2 regions of the Rothia sp. HMSC064D08 genome follow, and region 2 is predicted to be linked to the other one. Evidence: riboswitches for the same ligand, from Rfam matches in the RefSeq annotation. Region 2 holds a riboswitch; the other holds the start of a gene.

Region 1 (7,568 bases), on a different contig from region 2:
ACCCCGAGAATGTGACCTGGTGCTAACCTCGTCCATTCACAAATATCGGTACCGTACACAAAGCCTTGTGGGGACTTATTTCACGCCGAAATATAGTCCTCACAAGGCTTTTATGTACGGTTTCTATGTTCGGATATATAAAAACGAAAGCTAGTTCTGTTTTTGTGTTTCAAGAGGCGAACCGAAAAGAGCGGATATATCATGAAGAGATTTTTCTTCATCGACAGCGCGCTCTCGCTCGGGAACCGGGACTCCGAGAGCCTTAGCGAGAATCGCCTCCAACTGGCGGGATTCGACTAAGAAACCGTCATGTCCGTGGTCGGATTCGATAATATCGACCTTTACGGGAACCGGCAGCGCCTCCGCCAGACGATACGATTCGTGCGGAAAAAACAGACGATCGGTGCTTACGGCGGCGATAGTCCACTTGCAGTCGCTGAGCGCAAGCGCATGCGAGAGGCTGCCGCGCCCGTGTGCAACATCGTGTGAAATTAGCGCCTCATTCACGGCAAGGTAGCTATTGGCGTCAAAACGCTCAACGAGCTTATCGCCGTGGTGGTCTAGGTAGCTTTCGACCGCATACCGTCCGCGGTTCTCACCGATGGACCCGCCGTCGGTGGATTCTCCGCGGTTTGCCTGCCGCCCAAAGCGGTGCTCCAACTCTGCTGGGCTGCGGTAGGTGGTATGGGCTATGCGCCTCGCCAGCGCGAGCCCGGCTGTGGGTGCCGTTCCCCCGTAATAGTCGCCGGAAACAAAATTGGCATCAGCACGGATGGCGAGGTTCTGGGTGTGCGCCCAGGAAATCTGTTCGGCAGTGGCGGCGGGGCCGGCGGCGATGACCGCGCATCCACGTACCAGCTCGGGGAAGGTTGCCGCCCATTCGATAGCGCGTGCTCCGCCGAGCGATCCTCCGATGACGTGGTGAAAACTCTTAATCCCTAACCGGGTGATAAGTTCGGCTTCGGCTCGTACCGAGTCGCGAATAGTGACGTGAGGGAAGCGTGATCCCCAGGGTTTCCCGGCGCCCGGGTATCCCTCGGGTACGATGCTTGCCGGGCCGGTTGAGCCGTAGCATCCGCCCAAGATATTGGGGGCGATCACAAAATATTTGGTGGTATCGACCACCGCGCCCGGCCCCACAATACCTTCCCACCAACCATCACTTTCGACCGCACGGATACTGGGTGCAGGCATATCCGATGTGGGAATCCCACGCGAAACATGGGTGTCACCGGTGAGGGCGTGCAGAATAAGAATCGCGTTGTCCCCAGCTTTATTAAGAGTCCCCCACGTTTCGTACCCGATGTTTACCTGTGGAAGCACGGTACCGTTTTCGAGGGTGAAATCACCGATCGCCATCTGCCGCAGGTACCCCTGAGCGCTGGGATGCTGCAGCTGCGACAGATAGGTGGCGTGTACGGTATTTTCCGTCATGTTTTCTCCTGGGTAACCGGTAGTTGGTAATGGCAGGCGAGAAACCGATACCGCGACCGGGCACTTACTGTGCAGCCCGGTCGCGGCGGTGCAGGTTAGGCGTTCAGAGTTGCAAAACCCAATTCTAGGTCTGCGATAATGTCGTCAATATTTTCGATACCTACCGAGAGACGCACAAAGTTTTTGCTCACCCCAATTGCCTCTAGCTCTTCCTCGGAAAGCTGCGAGTGGGTGGTGGATGCAGGGTGAATAACAAGCGAGCGTACATCGCCGATATTCGCAACATTGGAGTGCAGCTGCAGAGCGTCCACAAAGGTGCGAGTCTGTTCCAGGTCTGCGTCTTTGAGGGTGAATCCCACAACGGCGCCCGGTCCCTTCGGCAGGTATTTTTGGGCTCGCTCGTACCAGGGCGATGAAGGCAGACCGGCCCAGATCACCTGATCGACCAGCGGATGCTCCTCCAACCAGTTTGCGACCTTGGTCGCGTTCTCGATATGGCGTTCGATGCGCAGGGAAAGAGTCTCCAGACCGATACCAATGTTGAAGGCGTTAGTTGGAGAGATCGCCGCCCCGGTGTCGCGCAGAAGCGAAACTCGCGCCTTGAGAATATAGGAAAGGTTCGCACCGAAGGCGGAGTCTTTGCCCAAGTCACGGGCATAAACTAAACCGTGGTAGCCAGGTGCTGGCTCGTTGAACTTGGGGAACTTTTCAGGGTCGGCACCATAGTCGAAATTCCCGGAGTCCACGATAACGCCGCCGATTGAGGTGCCGTGCCCACCCAGATATTTCGTGGCGGAATGGATTACCACATCTGCCCCAAATTCGATGGGGCGCACAAGGTATGGGGTGGGAACGGTGTTATCGACGATTAGGGGAACGCCATTGTCGTGGGCGATCTGGGCGATAGGCTCGATGTCGAGCACATCGTTCCGGGGGTTAGGTACGGTTTCTCCGTAGAAGAGTTTCGTGTTGGGGCGAACCGCATCGCGCCATTGCTGCAGGTCGTCCGGGTTTTCAACAAACGTAGTTTCAACGCCGAGGTCGGCAAGCGTGTATTTAAGTAGGTTGTAGGTTCCCCCATAAATTGATGGGGAAGCCACGATATGGTCGCCCGCGCCCGCAATATTAAGAATCGCATAGGTAATAGCCGCTTGGCCTGAGGCCAGCAAAAGCGCACCCACTCCCCCTTCAAGGGATGCGATGCGGTTTTCGATAACCTCTTGGGTGGGGTTGTTCAGACGGGTATAGATAGGCCCAAGCTCAGCTAGAGCGAAACGGTTAGCGGCCTGTTCTGCGTTCTCGAAAACGAACGAGGTGGTCTGGTAGATAGGTAACGCCCGAGCTCCCGTTGCGGCATCCGGTGCCTGCCCCGCGTGAATCTGGCGGGTCTCAAATTTCCAACCGGCGGGGTTGGCGGGAGTCGGGACTGTAGTGTTGCTCATGCGAAGCTCCTTGTGATAGTTCAGGGGGCCGCATGCCGATTTCGGTACAGAGTTCTTAGGCTTTCTTCTCTGCAAACGAAAAAACGATGTACCAGAATCGGGCACATCGGTCCCGCGCTTGCGTTGTACTTTGTGTTCAACGCCTGGTCCTCACCCAGGGCACCCCACCGCGGAGGAGGGTTGCCGGCCAGCTAGCTGGGGCTTATCACTGGCTCTCATGACCTGCATCTAGAGTTTCATAGGAAGCGCGCACGGTCAAGCGGGATACGTGTTTTCGGCGTATTGTTGCAAAGATGACGTTTTATGAATTGCCTTTGCTCTGACCTCATTTTAGGGATTCGTATACTCTCAACCCGATTAGCCGAGTCAGGCACCTGTAGTATCCGCAGCAGATTCATCCCATTGGCCTTGACCCGGTGGTAGTCCAACAGAGTCTAAAAGACCGGGGAAAAGATTCTCAATCACGCTGTCTCGGCGTGTAATTTTACGGTGCGTTCCCAGCACTTCGGTGTGCATGAGCCCTGATTCTCGGAGCACTTTGAAATGATAAGACATCGTAGATTTGGCGATTCCATAGTCAAAATCACCGCAGAACTGCGGTCCGTGGTCAGCAATGCGTGCGAGAACATCTCGTCGAATGGGATCTGACAATGCGCCAAGGACACGATCCAACGTCACATCATCAGGGGTGGGGTGATGCAGCCGTTCTTTACCCATAACCATGCCTTTCCAGGTTCTTCGCATAACGTATTGAGCCTGCAAGACTCTGTGACAGAATATTACCTCTTGGGCTTGCCCTTTAGCATAATATAGATTTATTCTAATTTCGACGAACATAGAAATAGCATCAAGGGGTACACCATGAATTCTCACAATACATCTCATCAGCTACCTCAAAATTCTGAGGCAACCATGCGGCTTGTCTCATTCAGCACTCTCTTTGTCATCGGCACAGATACTCTGCTCACTGCCCCTCTGCTTCCGCTGCTCAGCAAGGAGTTCAACACCAGCACAGAACAATCAGGGTGGTTCGTCTCTGCATACGCTTTAGGGTATGCAGTTTTCGCACTCATTGCAGGCCCGCTGTCAGACCGCATTGATCGCAGGCGCATTATTCTTACCGGGTCCATCGGCTTTACGCTTTTTACGGGCTTATGCGGTTTAGCATGGGGGTTTTGGTCTCTTTTTACCGCCCGGTTTCTTGCGGGAGTGTTCGCTTCTCTGATCTCACCGCAGATTTGGGCATCTATCCCCATGACAGTGCCGAAACAAGCCATTATTAAAACTATGGGGTATGCAACGGCTGGACTTGCCATAGCCCAAATCGCCGGTATTCCTGTAGGTTCATTCCTCTCCACTTATGGATGGCAGATACCATTTTTTGCAATCGCCGCAGCGTCTCTTCTTCTCTTGGGTATACTCTATTCACGTTTTCCCAGCATTCCCCCCTGTGGCTGCGGCGCAAGATGGAAATTTTCTGACTCCCTACCTGCACGTTTTAAAAGCCCCTTCACTTTTGCTATCCCTCCTGGCGTACCTGATTTTCCAGACAGGAGTATTCGCATCTCTATCTTTCATAGGTTCATGGTTTGCGCGAGACTTTGGGGCATCGCAGACAACCATCGGTTTCGCCATGCTTGTAATCGGATGTGGCAACGCTCTAGGCTCCCTCACAGGGTCACGATTCGTCGCACATATAGGTATGCAAAAGACTATGCTCGTGGGGCTTATTGCACTCAGTATTGTGTATCTCTCAGTGTCATTGACAGCTAATTTCTGGACTGCTTTAGGTATTTTTACGCTTGCACTTTTTCTCGGAGGAGTTATGCTCCCCATCCTCATGGGAGAGCTGCAAAGCCATACCGCTATAGCTCGCGGTACTGTATCATCCCTCTCAAACACGGCAATGTACGCTGGAACAACTATCAGCGGTGCCGTCGGCGGTACATTACTCACACAGTTTCCGGGGTATAGCGGTATAGCCGTTATGAGCGCATGTGCAATCGCAATTTCTCTTGGGGTCTATGCACTTGGCGGAGCGTTCCGGCCGAAAAACGGGGAATCGTTTTAACTTCTTCGAATAAAATCAAAAAAAATTTAATCACAGCATTCCGTGAGCCATGCTACACTGATGGAAACCTTGAATCTAGGAGTGATGAGGTATGACCTCCCGCTAAAGTCGCACCGGCTCGCGGAATGCCCGCCCAGATGGTGGGCTCTAAAAATTTCAGAAATAACCCTGCTTTGGTTCGATACATTTCATGAGCGCATAGTGAGCACCTTGAACACCAAAGTTCTGAGGGTTTCATTGTTATACCTTCCGCATCTGCAGTCGGTGACTTGGGATTATTCAGGCACTAAGAAGTGCCTCTCTCACGACTATTCATCTCACCCGTCCCACATATTGCAGGCGTGCGAACACCATGCTCAAGAGGCTTCGGGTGACTAAGCACCGCAAGGTTTTATCACAATGTCTACAATTCTTGACGCGGCACAGCTATGCCGCACCTTTGGCAAAGGTGAACACGCTTTCACCGCTGTCGATAATGTTTCGTTCAGTATAAGCTCCGGCGAAATTCATGCTCTGCTCGGTCCCAATGGGGCGGGGAAAACAACGGTTGTGCAGATGTGCGCAACACTGCTGACTCCCACGAGCGGTACCGTGCGCATTGACGGGGTGGATGCACTTGCGCACCCCCAGCGTGCGCGCGCGTCCCTAGGGCTTGCGCTCGGCGGAGATACCGGGTTCTATCCGCGAGCATCCGCCCGCGATAATCTTCTCTTCTTCGCTGACCTTGCCGGGGTTAGCGCGCGCAAACGCCGTAATCAGGTGGCGAGCGCTTTGGAACGGGTCGATCTTGCCGATGTTGCCGCGAAGAAGGTACAGGAGTTTTCCCGCGGTATGAAACAACGTCTGCACATCGCGCGGGCACTGCTGGGCGAGCCGAAACTGCTGCTTTTGGATGAGCCGACGAACGGGCTTGACCCAGATATTTCGCTGACGATACGCCAGCTAATTCGCTCCCTCGCTGATGACGGCACCGCTATTTTACTCACGAGCCATCTGCTGGGCGAGATTGAGGAGTTAGCGCATCGGGTCACGGTCATCGGGGCTGGTCGTGTAGCGGTTTCGGGCACAGTGGCGGATATTACCGCGCACGCCGGGATCTCCGCTACCACCGTGGGGCGTGTGGGTGCGAATGCCGGGGCGGTGCTTCAAGAACTTGCCCGGTCTTTGGGCGATGCAGGAACAGTGTTGCTGACCCCGCGCGGCAGCGAGTGGGAGATCACCGTGTACTGGAATGAACGTTCTGTTTCAGAAGAGCCGCACCCCTTCAGTACCGAACACGCCGAGGCTCTGCTGACCCGTATTCTCGCTGAGCGTGAGGTTCAGATGCTCACACCGCTGTATACTCGCCCAGCCACCCTCGAAGAGGCATACCTGGCTATGGCGGAAGGACTGAAACGATGAACCGGCAACTTCGCTTGATGTCCTTTTCCCTGCGCCAATTCCTCACAGTTCCCTACTTCCTGCAGCTGCTACTGCTGAGTACCTTTGGGGCGACGGCCCTGCAGGCGCTCGCCGCCGGTGCCTGGCCAGTAGATGCGACCCTCGCCTGGACTCGCGCAGGCATTATCGGCACCTGGAACATGTGCATTGTTGCTGCCGGAATCCTCAACTTTGAGCGCTACCGGGGAACGTTCGTGTATCTGCTCAATGGTGCCGTGAACCCGTTGCGGGCGCTCGCAGCGGTGGTCTCAACTGCCTCCATTTTTGGGCTTGCCGCCCTGCCATTGGCCTGGTTTTTCTGGGCGCTGTGCACCTTCTCGGTAGATTTCACGAATTTTACTCATGTGGGTGCACGCTATCTGGTGGGTCTTCCGCTGCTGTGGGTTTCCTGTCTGGCGGTGACCTTCGTGATTGCAGGGTTCTTTGTGGCGACCCCGAACGCTATCGCCTATGAGGAGCTGCTGCTCGTGCCGGTTTTCGTGGCTTCCGGGGTGCTTTTTACCGAGAGTTCCGCGCCTGCCTGGCTTGATGCGCTCGGCACGCTGATTCCGATTCAGGCACCCGTGAAGGTTCTGCTTGGGCAGATGCCTATGAACTCATTCGGTGATTTTCTGGGCGTTGTACTGCAAACCTGCGCGGTCACAGCCCTCTGGATGCTCACGGCATATCTGTTAGGTAGGCGAGCACTGCGCGCTGCAACGGTGCATGGCACTTTGGGCGCAATCTAGGAGGCTGCGATGTTTAAACGAACGAACTCTCTCTATCGCCTGAACAGTACCGCCAAGGTTGGGTGGTCTTCATCCATCACCTTCGCCACGGTTGGTACGGCGCTCAGTACCCTCGTGATCGTACCGGGGATGAGCGTGCTGTTCAGCGTTCTACTAGGACGTGATCTTTCCGCACCTGATCCTGTGCGGATCGCATGTGCCTCTGCCCTGGCAAGCGTGGTACTCGGTGTGGCGTCCGGCGTTGTGGCGCGCGCGGCGACCGACCGCTGGCTGGGAGTGTTCGAGCAGGTGTGCACCGCCCGACGGTTTGATGCGGCTTATTGGCTGGGAGTCTCTGCAATGCCCGTGCTTTTAGCTCTGATCACTGGCATCACGAACTTGGGTATTGCAGCTGCCTATGCCGGTTTCGGTGGTTCCCTTGAAGGCAGCCTGTCCATGCTTGTGCGTTCTGTG
Region 2 (7,568 bases):
GAGCAATCAGCGCAACCGGCAGCAGCAGACCCACCAGCTTCTTCGGTGAAAAACGCTTTACCGACGTATTTACACGGGGTTCACGTGATTTTTTGCGGGTGCGCGTATCCGAATTTTCCGGATGCACCCCCGCAGGTGCCGCCGCTCCTTCGGCGACCGCGTCCAGCACTTGAACCTTCTGGTCTGAACTCTCCTGAACCGCTGACTCCCGTATCGAAGCCTGCCCGCCAGAACGTTTAAGAGTCACACTCATTACTTGCTCACCGCCTTCTGAACTTTCTCGACTGCGGCACGATCAGCCTTCTTCGCAAAGCTGTTATCCACAATGCTGCCCAGCGCCTGGTCCACATCGGATTGGCTGGGAACGTCGCCGGATTCCACCAGAATCGGGCCAACACCCTTGAGCACCTGCACCTGTTTATCCCCCGGAACCGGGTCAATATCCAGGTGGGTACGCTCCATCACGAGCTTGGCGGTATCGGGTTTAATACCGGATTCTTCTTCAACAATGGTGGTGGCTTCTTCCGTGTTCGCCAGCGCCCACTGCCGGGCGTATTCGTAGACGTTCACGATCGCCTGCGCCGCATCCGGGTTATCTTTGAGGAAAGATTCGGTGGCATTGAGGAACCCGTACGTGTTGAAGTCCAGGTTGCGGTAGAAGAGCACATCCTGGTTTTCGACCTCGGCGCTCGCCATGATCGGGTCAAGTCCGCTCCACGCGTTCACCTGCCCCTTATCCAGTGCGGTGCGCCCGTCGGCATGCTGGAGGTTTTGAATCGTCACCTCTTTGGCAGAAATACCTTCTTGTTTGAGCGCCTGCAGGAGCAGGAAGTAAGGGTCGGTACCCTTGGTAACCGCCACCGATTTGCCCTTCAAATCGCTGACTTTCGTGATGCCGGAATCCTTCGTTGTGACGAGTGCCGACCATTCGGGCTGCGAATACAGGTCAATAACCTTGATGGGCGAACCATTCGCGCGTGCCAGCAGGGCAGCGGATCCGGCGGTTGAGCCGACGTCGATATTCCCGGAACGCAGCGCCTCGTTGGCTTTATTAGACCCTGCTGACTTAACCCATTCGACTTTCTTGTTCTGCTCTGAGAGCACGGTCTCTAGCCAGCCCTTTTTCCTGATAATCAGCGAGAGCGGGTTATAGGTTGCGTAGTCAATGGTAACTGTGTCTTTGCTCTTGGGTGCACCTGCACCGGGTGTTCCGGCGCCTTCACCGGCGCATCCGGCAAGAACGGTGGTGAGAGCGGTAAACGCGAAGAATCCTTTGAGGGCTTCGGCGCGGGTGATGGGTTTCATGGGGGTTCCTTGGGGTAGCGTTACGACTGAATATAGAGCGATCATTCGCTCGGTAAGTGTGTAAAATCCACAAAAATTCACGGGAGGGGAGAGGCTAAGCACGCCGGATTTGCCGAAATTACTCGGGCAACCGCCAGCTTGCGGCTATAACAACGATGCGCGTGCGGTCCGCAAGACCTAGCGTTCGTTCACGCCCAGCTCGGCAAGAAGCTCGGCGCGCAGGCTCGTGAGTTTACTATCGGCGCGATCACGCGGTCGTGGTGTATCTATCGTGACGATGCGCTGGATCGTGGCGGGCGCATCGGCTGAATTCTTACCGAGTACGATCACCCGGTCCGAGAGGTACAGCGCTTCTTCTACATCGTGCGTGACGAGCAGAATCGTGGTCGGGTCTTGCCGGTGAATGTCGAGCAGTAAATCCTGCATATTGATGCGGGTCAGCGCATCGAGTGCACCGAACGGTTCATCGAGTAGCAGCACCCCGGGGTTGCGAGCCAGCGCCCGCGCCAGGGAAACACGCTGTGCCATGCCGCCGGAAATCTCGCGCGGATGGTGGGTTCCGTACTCGCTTAGCCCCACAAGATTCAGCAGGCGCTGCACATCTCTTGTGCCTTGAGATTTCGGGGTTCCCGGCGGCAGCCCGAGCGCCACATTATCGGCGACGGTGCGCCAGGGCAGTAGGCGCGGTTCCTGAAAACCGATCGCCACGCGGTCATCAAGCCCCTTCACCTCGCGTTCGCCAATGCGCACTCGCCCGCTCGTGATGCGGTTCAGTCCGGCGGCGGCACGCAGCAGCGTTGATTTGCCGCATCCTGACGAACCGATCACCGAAATAATCTCGCCTTCTGCGGCGGTAAACGATATGTCACGCAGAACTTCGTGCGTGCCTTTGCCCGGCTGTGGGAAAGACTGGCCTACGGACTCGAAGGCGATAGGTTGTGCCGTGGTGTTCTGTGCCGCGGTGAGTACGGCTGCATGTGTTTGCGTCATCTCACGTCCATCGTTCCTGGCGTTAGCACCCGCACTCGGGTTGCTGCGATGTCGTGGAGCCAGGTCTCTCAATCGCTCTGGATGGGTAATACCCTTCAACGGTAGGGCAGAGCGCCCGCGGTGCGCCAAGAATATGTCGCAAGATGTCTTTACGTTGCGTTTGTGGTGCGTAACATTACGGGCGACAGTCACAAACATTAATATTCGTCATAATATCGCACCAACCACGACACCCCTTATACACTCAAAAACAAGGATTATGAGTCCCGGCGTAAAGCTCTGGCTAGCCGGGCGGCAACCCTCTCCCGTAGCGGGGTGCTCCAGATGATGATCTGGCTTCAAGGGACACGAAGCAAGTACGGCGCGAATGCGCCACCTGCACGACTTGGAACACCAAGAAGGTCACCACTTATAAAGGAGGCGGCGCGCGGGGTGCAGGAATACCCGAACATTCGCGAAAGGAACGTAGATGGCTGAGCAGAAGAAGCGCATCGCAGTTAACGCATTCGACATGACCTGTGTGGGTCACCAGAGCTTCGACCTCTGGCGCCACCCCCGCTCCCGCGCTACCGAGTACAACACCATCAAATACTGGACCGACCTGGCACAGATCCTTGAGAAGGGCTTCTTCGACGGCGTATTCTTAGCCGATGTTGTGGGCATCTACGATATTTACAAGAACTCCGCCGCACCCGCTATCGAAGGTGGCGCGCAGGTGCCCGTGAACGATCCGTTCATGCAGATCTCCGCAATGGCTGCCGTAACTGAGCACCTAGGCTTTGGCGTGACCTCAGCCGTCACCTACGAGCAGCCCTATACGCTCGCACGCAAGTACGCTTCCCTTGACCACCTCACCAACGGGCGCGTGGGCTTTAACGTGGTGACCTCATACCTGCCCTCCGCCGCCGAATGCCAGGGCCTCGAAACCCAGATTGAGCACGATACCCGATACGAACTCGCCGAAGAATTCTTGGATGTCTGCTACAAACTCTGGGAAGGCTCCTGGGAAGACGGCGCGGTCGTCAAAGACCGCGAGAAGGGCATCTACGCCGACCCCGCCAAGGTGCACCCGATTCAGCACAAGGGCAAGTACTTCAGCGTGCCTGGTGCGGGTCTAACCGAACCCAGCCCCCAACGCACCCCCGTGATTTTCCAGGCGGGCGCATCCAGCCGCGGGCAGAAGTTCTCGGGCAAGCATGCCGAAGTTGTGTTTATCGGTGCGCTCCGCCCCGATCTGACCCGCATTATTACCGACCGTATCCGTGACCGTGCCGAAGAGAACGGCCGCGGCCGCGACGAAATCAAGGTTTTCGCGATGCTCTCCATCATTGTGGACGAAACCGAAGAGAAGGCGAAGGCAAAGTACGAAGAGTACCGCAAGTACGTGAACCTGGAATCTTCGCAGGCCATTATCGGCGGCTGGTCCGGCGTGGATCTTTCCCAGTTCGACGAAGACGAGGTACTCAACTATGTGAAGACCGAGTCGATTCAGTCCTTCCTCACCCCCTTCACCCTGCAGGCCAAGGATAAGCAGTGGACGCGTAAGGATATTGCCGAGCACTGCACTATTGGCGGTATGGGCGAGGTTATTGTGGGCGACCCGCAGCAGGTGGCCGACGAGCTTGAACGCTGGATTGATGAAGGTGGCCTGGACGGTATTAACCTGGCATACCACGTTTCGCCCGGCTCCTTCGAGGACTTCATCGAGTTCGTGGTTCCCGAGCTGCAAAAGCGCGGGCGCTACCGCACCTCCTATGAGGGTGAGACCCTGCGCGAAAGCCTGTTCGGCAAGGGACAGACTAAGGTTGCAGACTCCCACCCGGCCGCGAAGTACCGCGGCGCCTACGTGGGTAAGCCCTCCACAGCAGACACCCCGGCACGCGCGATCGCGAACTAACCAACTCTGCTTCGTTTCCTCCACAATATATTGAAAACAGTGCAGAACCCGCCCCTCTCCGGTTTGACCGCCGGGATGGCGGGTTCTCGCATGCCCGAACCTGGTAGCCCTTTAGAATGGGGTGCATGAGCGAAACAACCCTATATGATCCTCAAACCCGCTGCCCCTGCACAAGTGGCGAGGTATACGGTGCCTGCTGCGGGCGGTACCTGGGCGAGTTTGCCGCATCCGGAACCCTGAACGCGCCCACGCCGCTGGCTCTGATGCGCTCGCGATTTACCGCCTTCGCCCTGCACGATGCGCCCTACCTGCTGGCAAGCTGGCACCCGCACACGCGCCCCGCCGAGCTAACGCTGGATGAAACGCTGCGCTGGTACCGGCTGGATATTCTGGGCTCTTCGGGCGGTCCCTTCGATGCGGCGGGCACGGTCGAGTTCGCGGCGTACTACCGCTCAGTTCCCGGCACGCCCGCCGAAGAACGTGTGAAAGGTGCCATGCACGAAAAATCCCGCTTCGAGAAAGTAAACGGCACCTGGTACTACCTAGATGGCGAGGTCAGCTAAGCGTTTCCCCATCGTGCGGCATGGCAGAAATATTCCTCTTGTGGTATGTTTTTGCCATGATATCGGTCGCGGAATATGCCCAGCACGCCGGGGTGAGCCCCCGAAGCGTGCGTGCACGCCTTGAACGAGGATCTTTGAGTGGACAAAAAATCGCCGGGCGGTGGATGGTTTCAGATAACCCGCACGAGCATCACTCCGCACATGGGCGCAAAATCTCGATGTCATCCTTCAATCAACTTGCCGCCTATCTTGACGGTAACAGTGCATCCCTTACCCCCGATGCACGCCGCCGTGCCAAAGAACGTGCACATAACCTCTCCGAACGTGGGGTAGAAGCTCTTAGGCAGTATGCAGTGCGTGCAGATGCGAAACTTCAATTCTATGCTGTGCCTTCTGCTGACCTGCATGACTTGATGGACGAACGAACATTAGCGCTTACGGGTGTCAGCCACGAATATTCGGAAATTTACGGGGCTACCGTAGAAGCATATGTGACTCCCCACAATCTCGAATCCCTGAAATTTATCTACGCACTGCGTGAAGTTCCGGCACAGGATGCCAACGTTATTCTTCGCGCAGTCAAAGAGTTGCCTAAGATTCGTCCCTTGCACGTTGCGGTTGACCTCCTAGTTTCCAAAGACCCGAGAAGCGAGCGGGAAGCGGAACGCCTGATGAAAGAACTCATAAACCGTGCATGACCAGAAAACGATGAAAATCCCAGCCCAGGGCGCAGAACTTGAATCCTGGCTTGGGTTGGCAGACATTTCCGATCTAGTTCCTCAGGGTTGGTCCCTCGCCGGTGGAAGCATGATGAGGTTGCTCGCGTGTGAGCGTGGATATGAGGGCTCTCGGGCAACCCGAGATATTGACGTTGTTCTTAATATTCGCGCTCGACGTCGGCTTATTGGGGAATTCGTCCACGCACTCAAGAGCACAGGATTCGTCATTGATGGGTATAACGCTTCCGGGCAAAACCACCGATGGGTGCGAGGCTTAGCTCAAATTGATATTTTGGTACCTTCGGGACAATCCGAGAAAACCCTGTCCTATGACTTTTCCGGGCTGGGAAAAGTCCTGATGACTCGTGGTGCCCAATTTGGCATAGACCGCACATCGTCAGTTGCTGTGGAATGCGCGGGTCGCACGTTCTTGGTGAATCGCCCCGATGCCCTGGGGGCACTCTACGAAAAATGCTCAGCCCTTTTGAATAATGGCGACACACATAAACAACGCCATCTTCATGACATTTTGGTGCTTGTATGCCTGCTTTCAACCTCTGAACGCCGAGACCTGATAGGACTTAGCGGCAAACAAAGGTCAAGACTGGCATGGGGGCTGCGCAGAGCTTTAGCGGAACCCGGTATTGGCCGTCCTCGTGAGCGTGAGATGGCACAGGATATTGTGAGCTTCCTTGATGAAAGTCTCAAAAACTAGTCCTGTGTTTGCTATGTTTATGCCATGAGTGACGTTATCTCGCAGGAATCTTTCGACGCGCTCGCCCTCTATTTCAACGGGGGAGGGCACCTGCTTACCCCGGATGCGCGCCGCATCGCCGCCGAACGCGCCCGCATCCTCTGCACTTGCGGGCTCGATGCACTCCGGCAGTACACGCACCGCACCGGGATGACTGCGCACTACTACGTGGCACCCTACGATACGAGCGACTTGCTGCGAACGGGTGCGGATGCGCTCGCGCTCACCGGGGCTCGGCACGAACTTTCGGGGATGAAAACCCCTCTGATAGACGCCTACATTCTGCCCAGGGACCTCACAAAGTTTGCCCCGAATTGGGGTTTGGAACCTGCCCCTCCCGCGCGGGCGAACGTGATTCTGCGCAAGGTTTTTACCCTTCCGCGGGTGCTGCGCCTGCACGTGGCGGCAGACCTGCTGCACGCCTGCGATATTGGCGTGGTGGATGAGCGTGCACAAGAGGGGGCCGAGCGCATTATGAAAGAATTATGCCGCCCAAGCGAACGGTAGAATTCTCGATTAATCTGAGCCAGCCCGCGCCGTCTCTGAGCAAGAGGGCGCGGGCTGGCTCGCATTCAAACGCGTTGTCTGCGTGTATAGGTGCGCTGAATTGGGTTTACCTGAAAGTAAACCTATGCGAAGAATACCAGGAAAAACAGGTGAAGTTGTATACCTGCAGCCGTGAAATTTCTGACGTTTTCGAGTGCATATCCACACCCCCGTAGGTGTATAAAAAGGCTCTTTTTGAATAAAGCGTAGTTTTCCGCCGCTTCTCTTCAAAAAGAGCCTTTTTATACCCGATATATACCCGGGATTTCAGCCAACGCTAGTGCGTGAGACCGTTGATAATACCCATGCCGAAGTAGATAACGAACACCGCCGACACCACGTACATGAGCCAGTGCACCTCGCGCCCGCGACCCTGAACCAGGCGGATAAAGGCGTAGGAGACGAACCCTGCACCAATACCGTTAGCGATCGAGTATGACAGCGGCATGAAAATAATGGTCATGAACGCCGGGATACCCAGGCCCCAATCTTGCCAGTCGATATGCACGGCCTGGCGCACCATCAGGAACCCAACAACTACCAGAGCGGGGGCGACCGCCTCAAAGGGAACGATCGTCACCAGCGGCGAGGCGATAATCGCCACCAGGAACAGCACACCGGTTACGATATTCGCCAGACCTGTGCGGGCACCCTCACCAATACCGGTTGCCGACTCCACAAAAATCTGGTTCGCAGAGCCGGATGCGCCGCCGCCGACCACGGAACCGACCGCATCCACGAGCAGCACCTCGTTAATGTTCTCGACCTTGCCGTCCTTATCGATGGTGCCCGCT

What was found. Region 2 has a riboswitch for S-adenosylmethionine ahead of HMPREF2625_RS00875 (ABC transporter ATP-binding protein). Riboswitches for the same ligand answer to the same signal wherever they lie in the genome.
Region 1: linked by a shared signal. The riboswitch ahead of HMPREF2625_RS06345 (bifunctional o-acetylhomoserine/o-acetylserine sulfhydrylase) and the one ahead of HMPREF2625_RS00875 (ABC transporter ATP-binding protein) in region 2 are both predicted to bind S-adenosylmethionine.

Annotation. Positions count from the first base shown of each region.
Region 1 is NZ_KV797899.1:213,332-220,899, reverse strand. It holds gene HMPREF2625_RS06355 (MerR family transcriptional regulator) at 1-26, shown strand, start outside; gene HMPREF2625_RS06350 (homoserine O-acetyltransferase MetX) at 151-1,434, opposite strand; gene HMPREF2625_RS06345 (bifunctional o-acetylhomoserine/o-acetylserine sulfhydrylase) at 1,530-2,876, opposite strand; SAM riboswitch class IV at 2,986-3,099, opposite strand; gene HMPREF2625_RS06340 (ArsR/SmtB family transcription factor) at 3,243-3,593, opposite strand; partial or broken gene HMPREF2625_RS11175 (MFS transporter) at 3,738-4,241, shown strand; gene HMPREF2625_RS11170 (MFS transporter) at 4,237-4,947, shown strand; gene HMPREF2625_RS06330 (ABC transporter ATP-binding protein) at 5,347-6,348, shown strand; gene HMPREF2625_RS06325 (hypothetical protein) at 6,345-7,115, shown strand; gene HMPREF2625_RS06320 (ABC transporter) at 7,125-7,568, shown strand, end outside.
Region 2 is NZ_KV797887.1:176,277-183,844, forward strand. It holds gene HMPREF2625_RS00865 (ABC transporter permease) at 1-253, opposite strand, end outside; gene HMPREF2625_RS00870 (aliphatic sulfonate ABC transporter substrate-binding protein) at 253-1,305, opposite strand; gene HMPREF2625_RS00875 (ABC transporter ATP-binding protein) at 1,483-2,295, opposite strand; SAM riboswitch class I at 2,300-2,383, opposite strand; SAM riboswitch class IV at 2,551-2,660, shown strand; gene HMPREF2625_RS00880 (LLM class flavin-dependent oxidoreductase) at 2,765-4,192, shown strand; gene HMPREF2625_RS00885 (YchJ family protein) at 4,318-4,755, shown strand; gene HMPREF2625_RS00890 (hypothetical protein) at 4,794-5,453, shown strand; gene HMPREF2625_RS00895 (hypothetical protein) at 5,446-6,189, shown strand; gene HMPREF2625_RS00900 (hypothetical protein) at 6,214-6,735, shown strand; gene HMPREF2625_RS00905 (NCS2 family permease) at 7,052-7,568, opposite strand, start outside.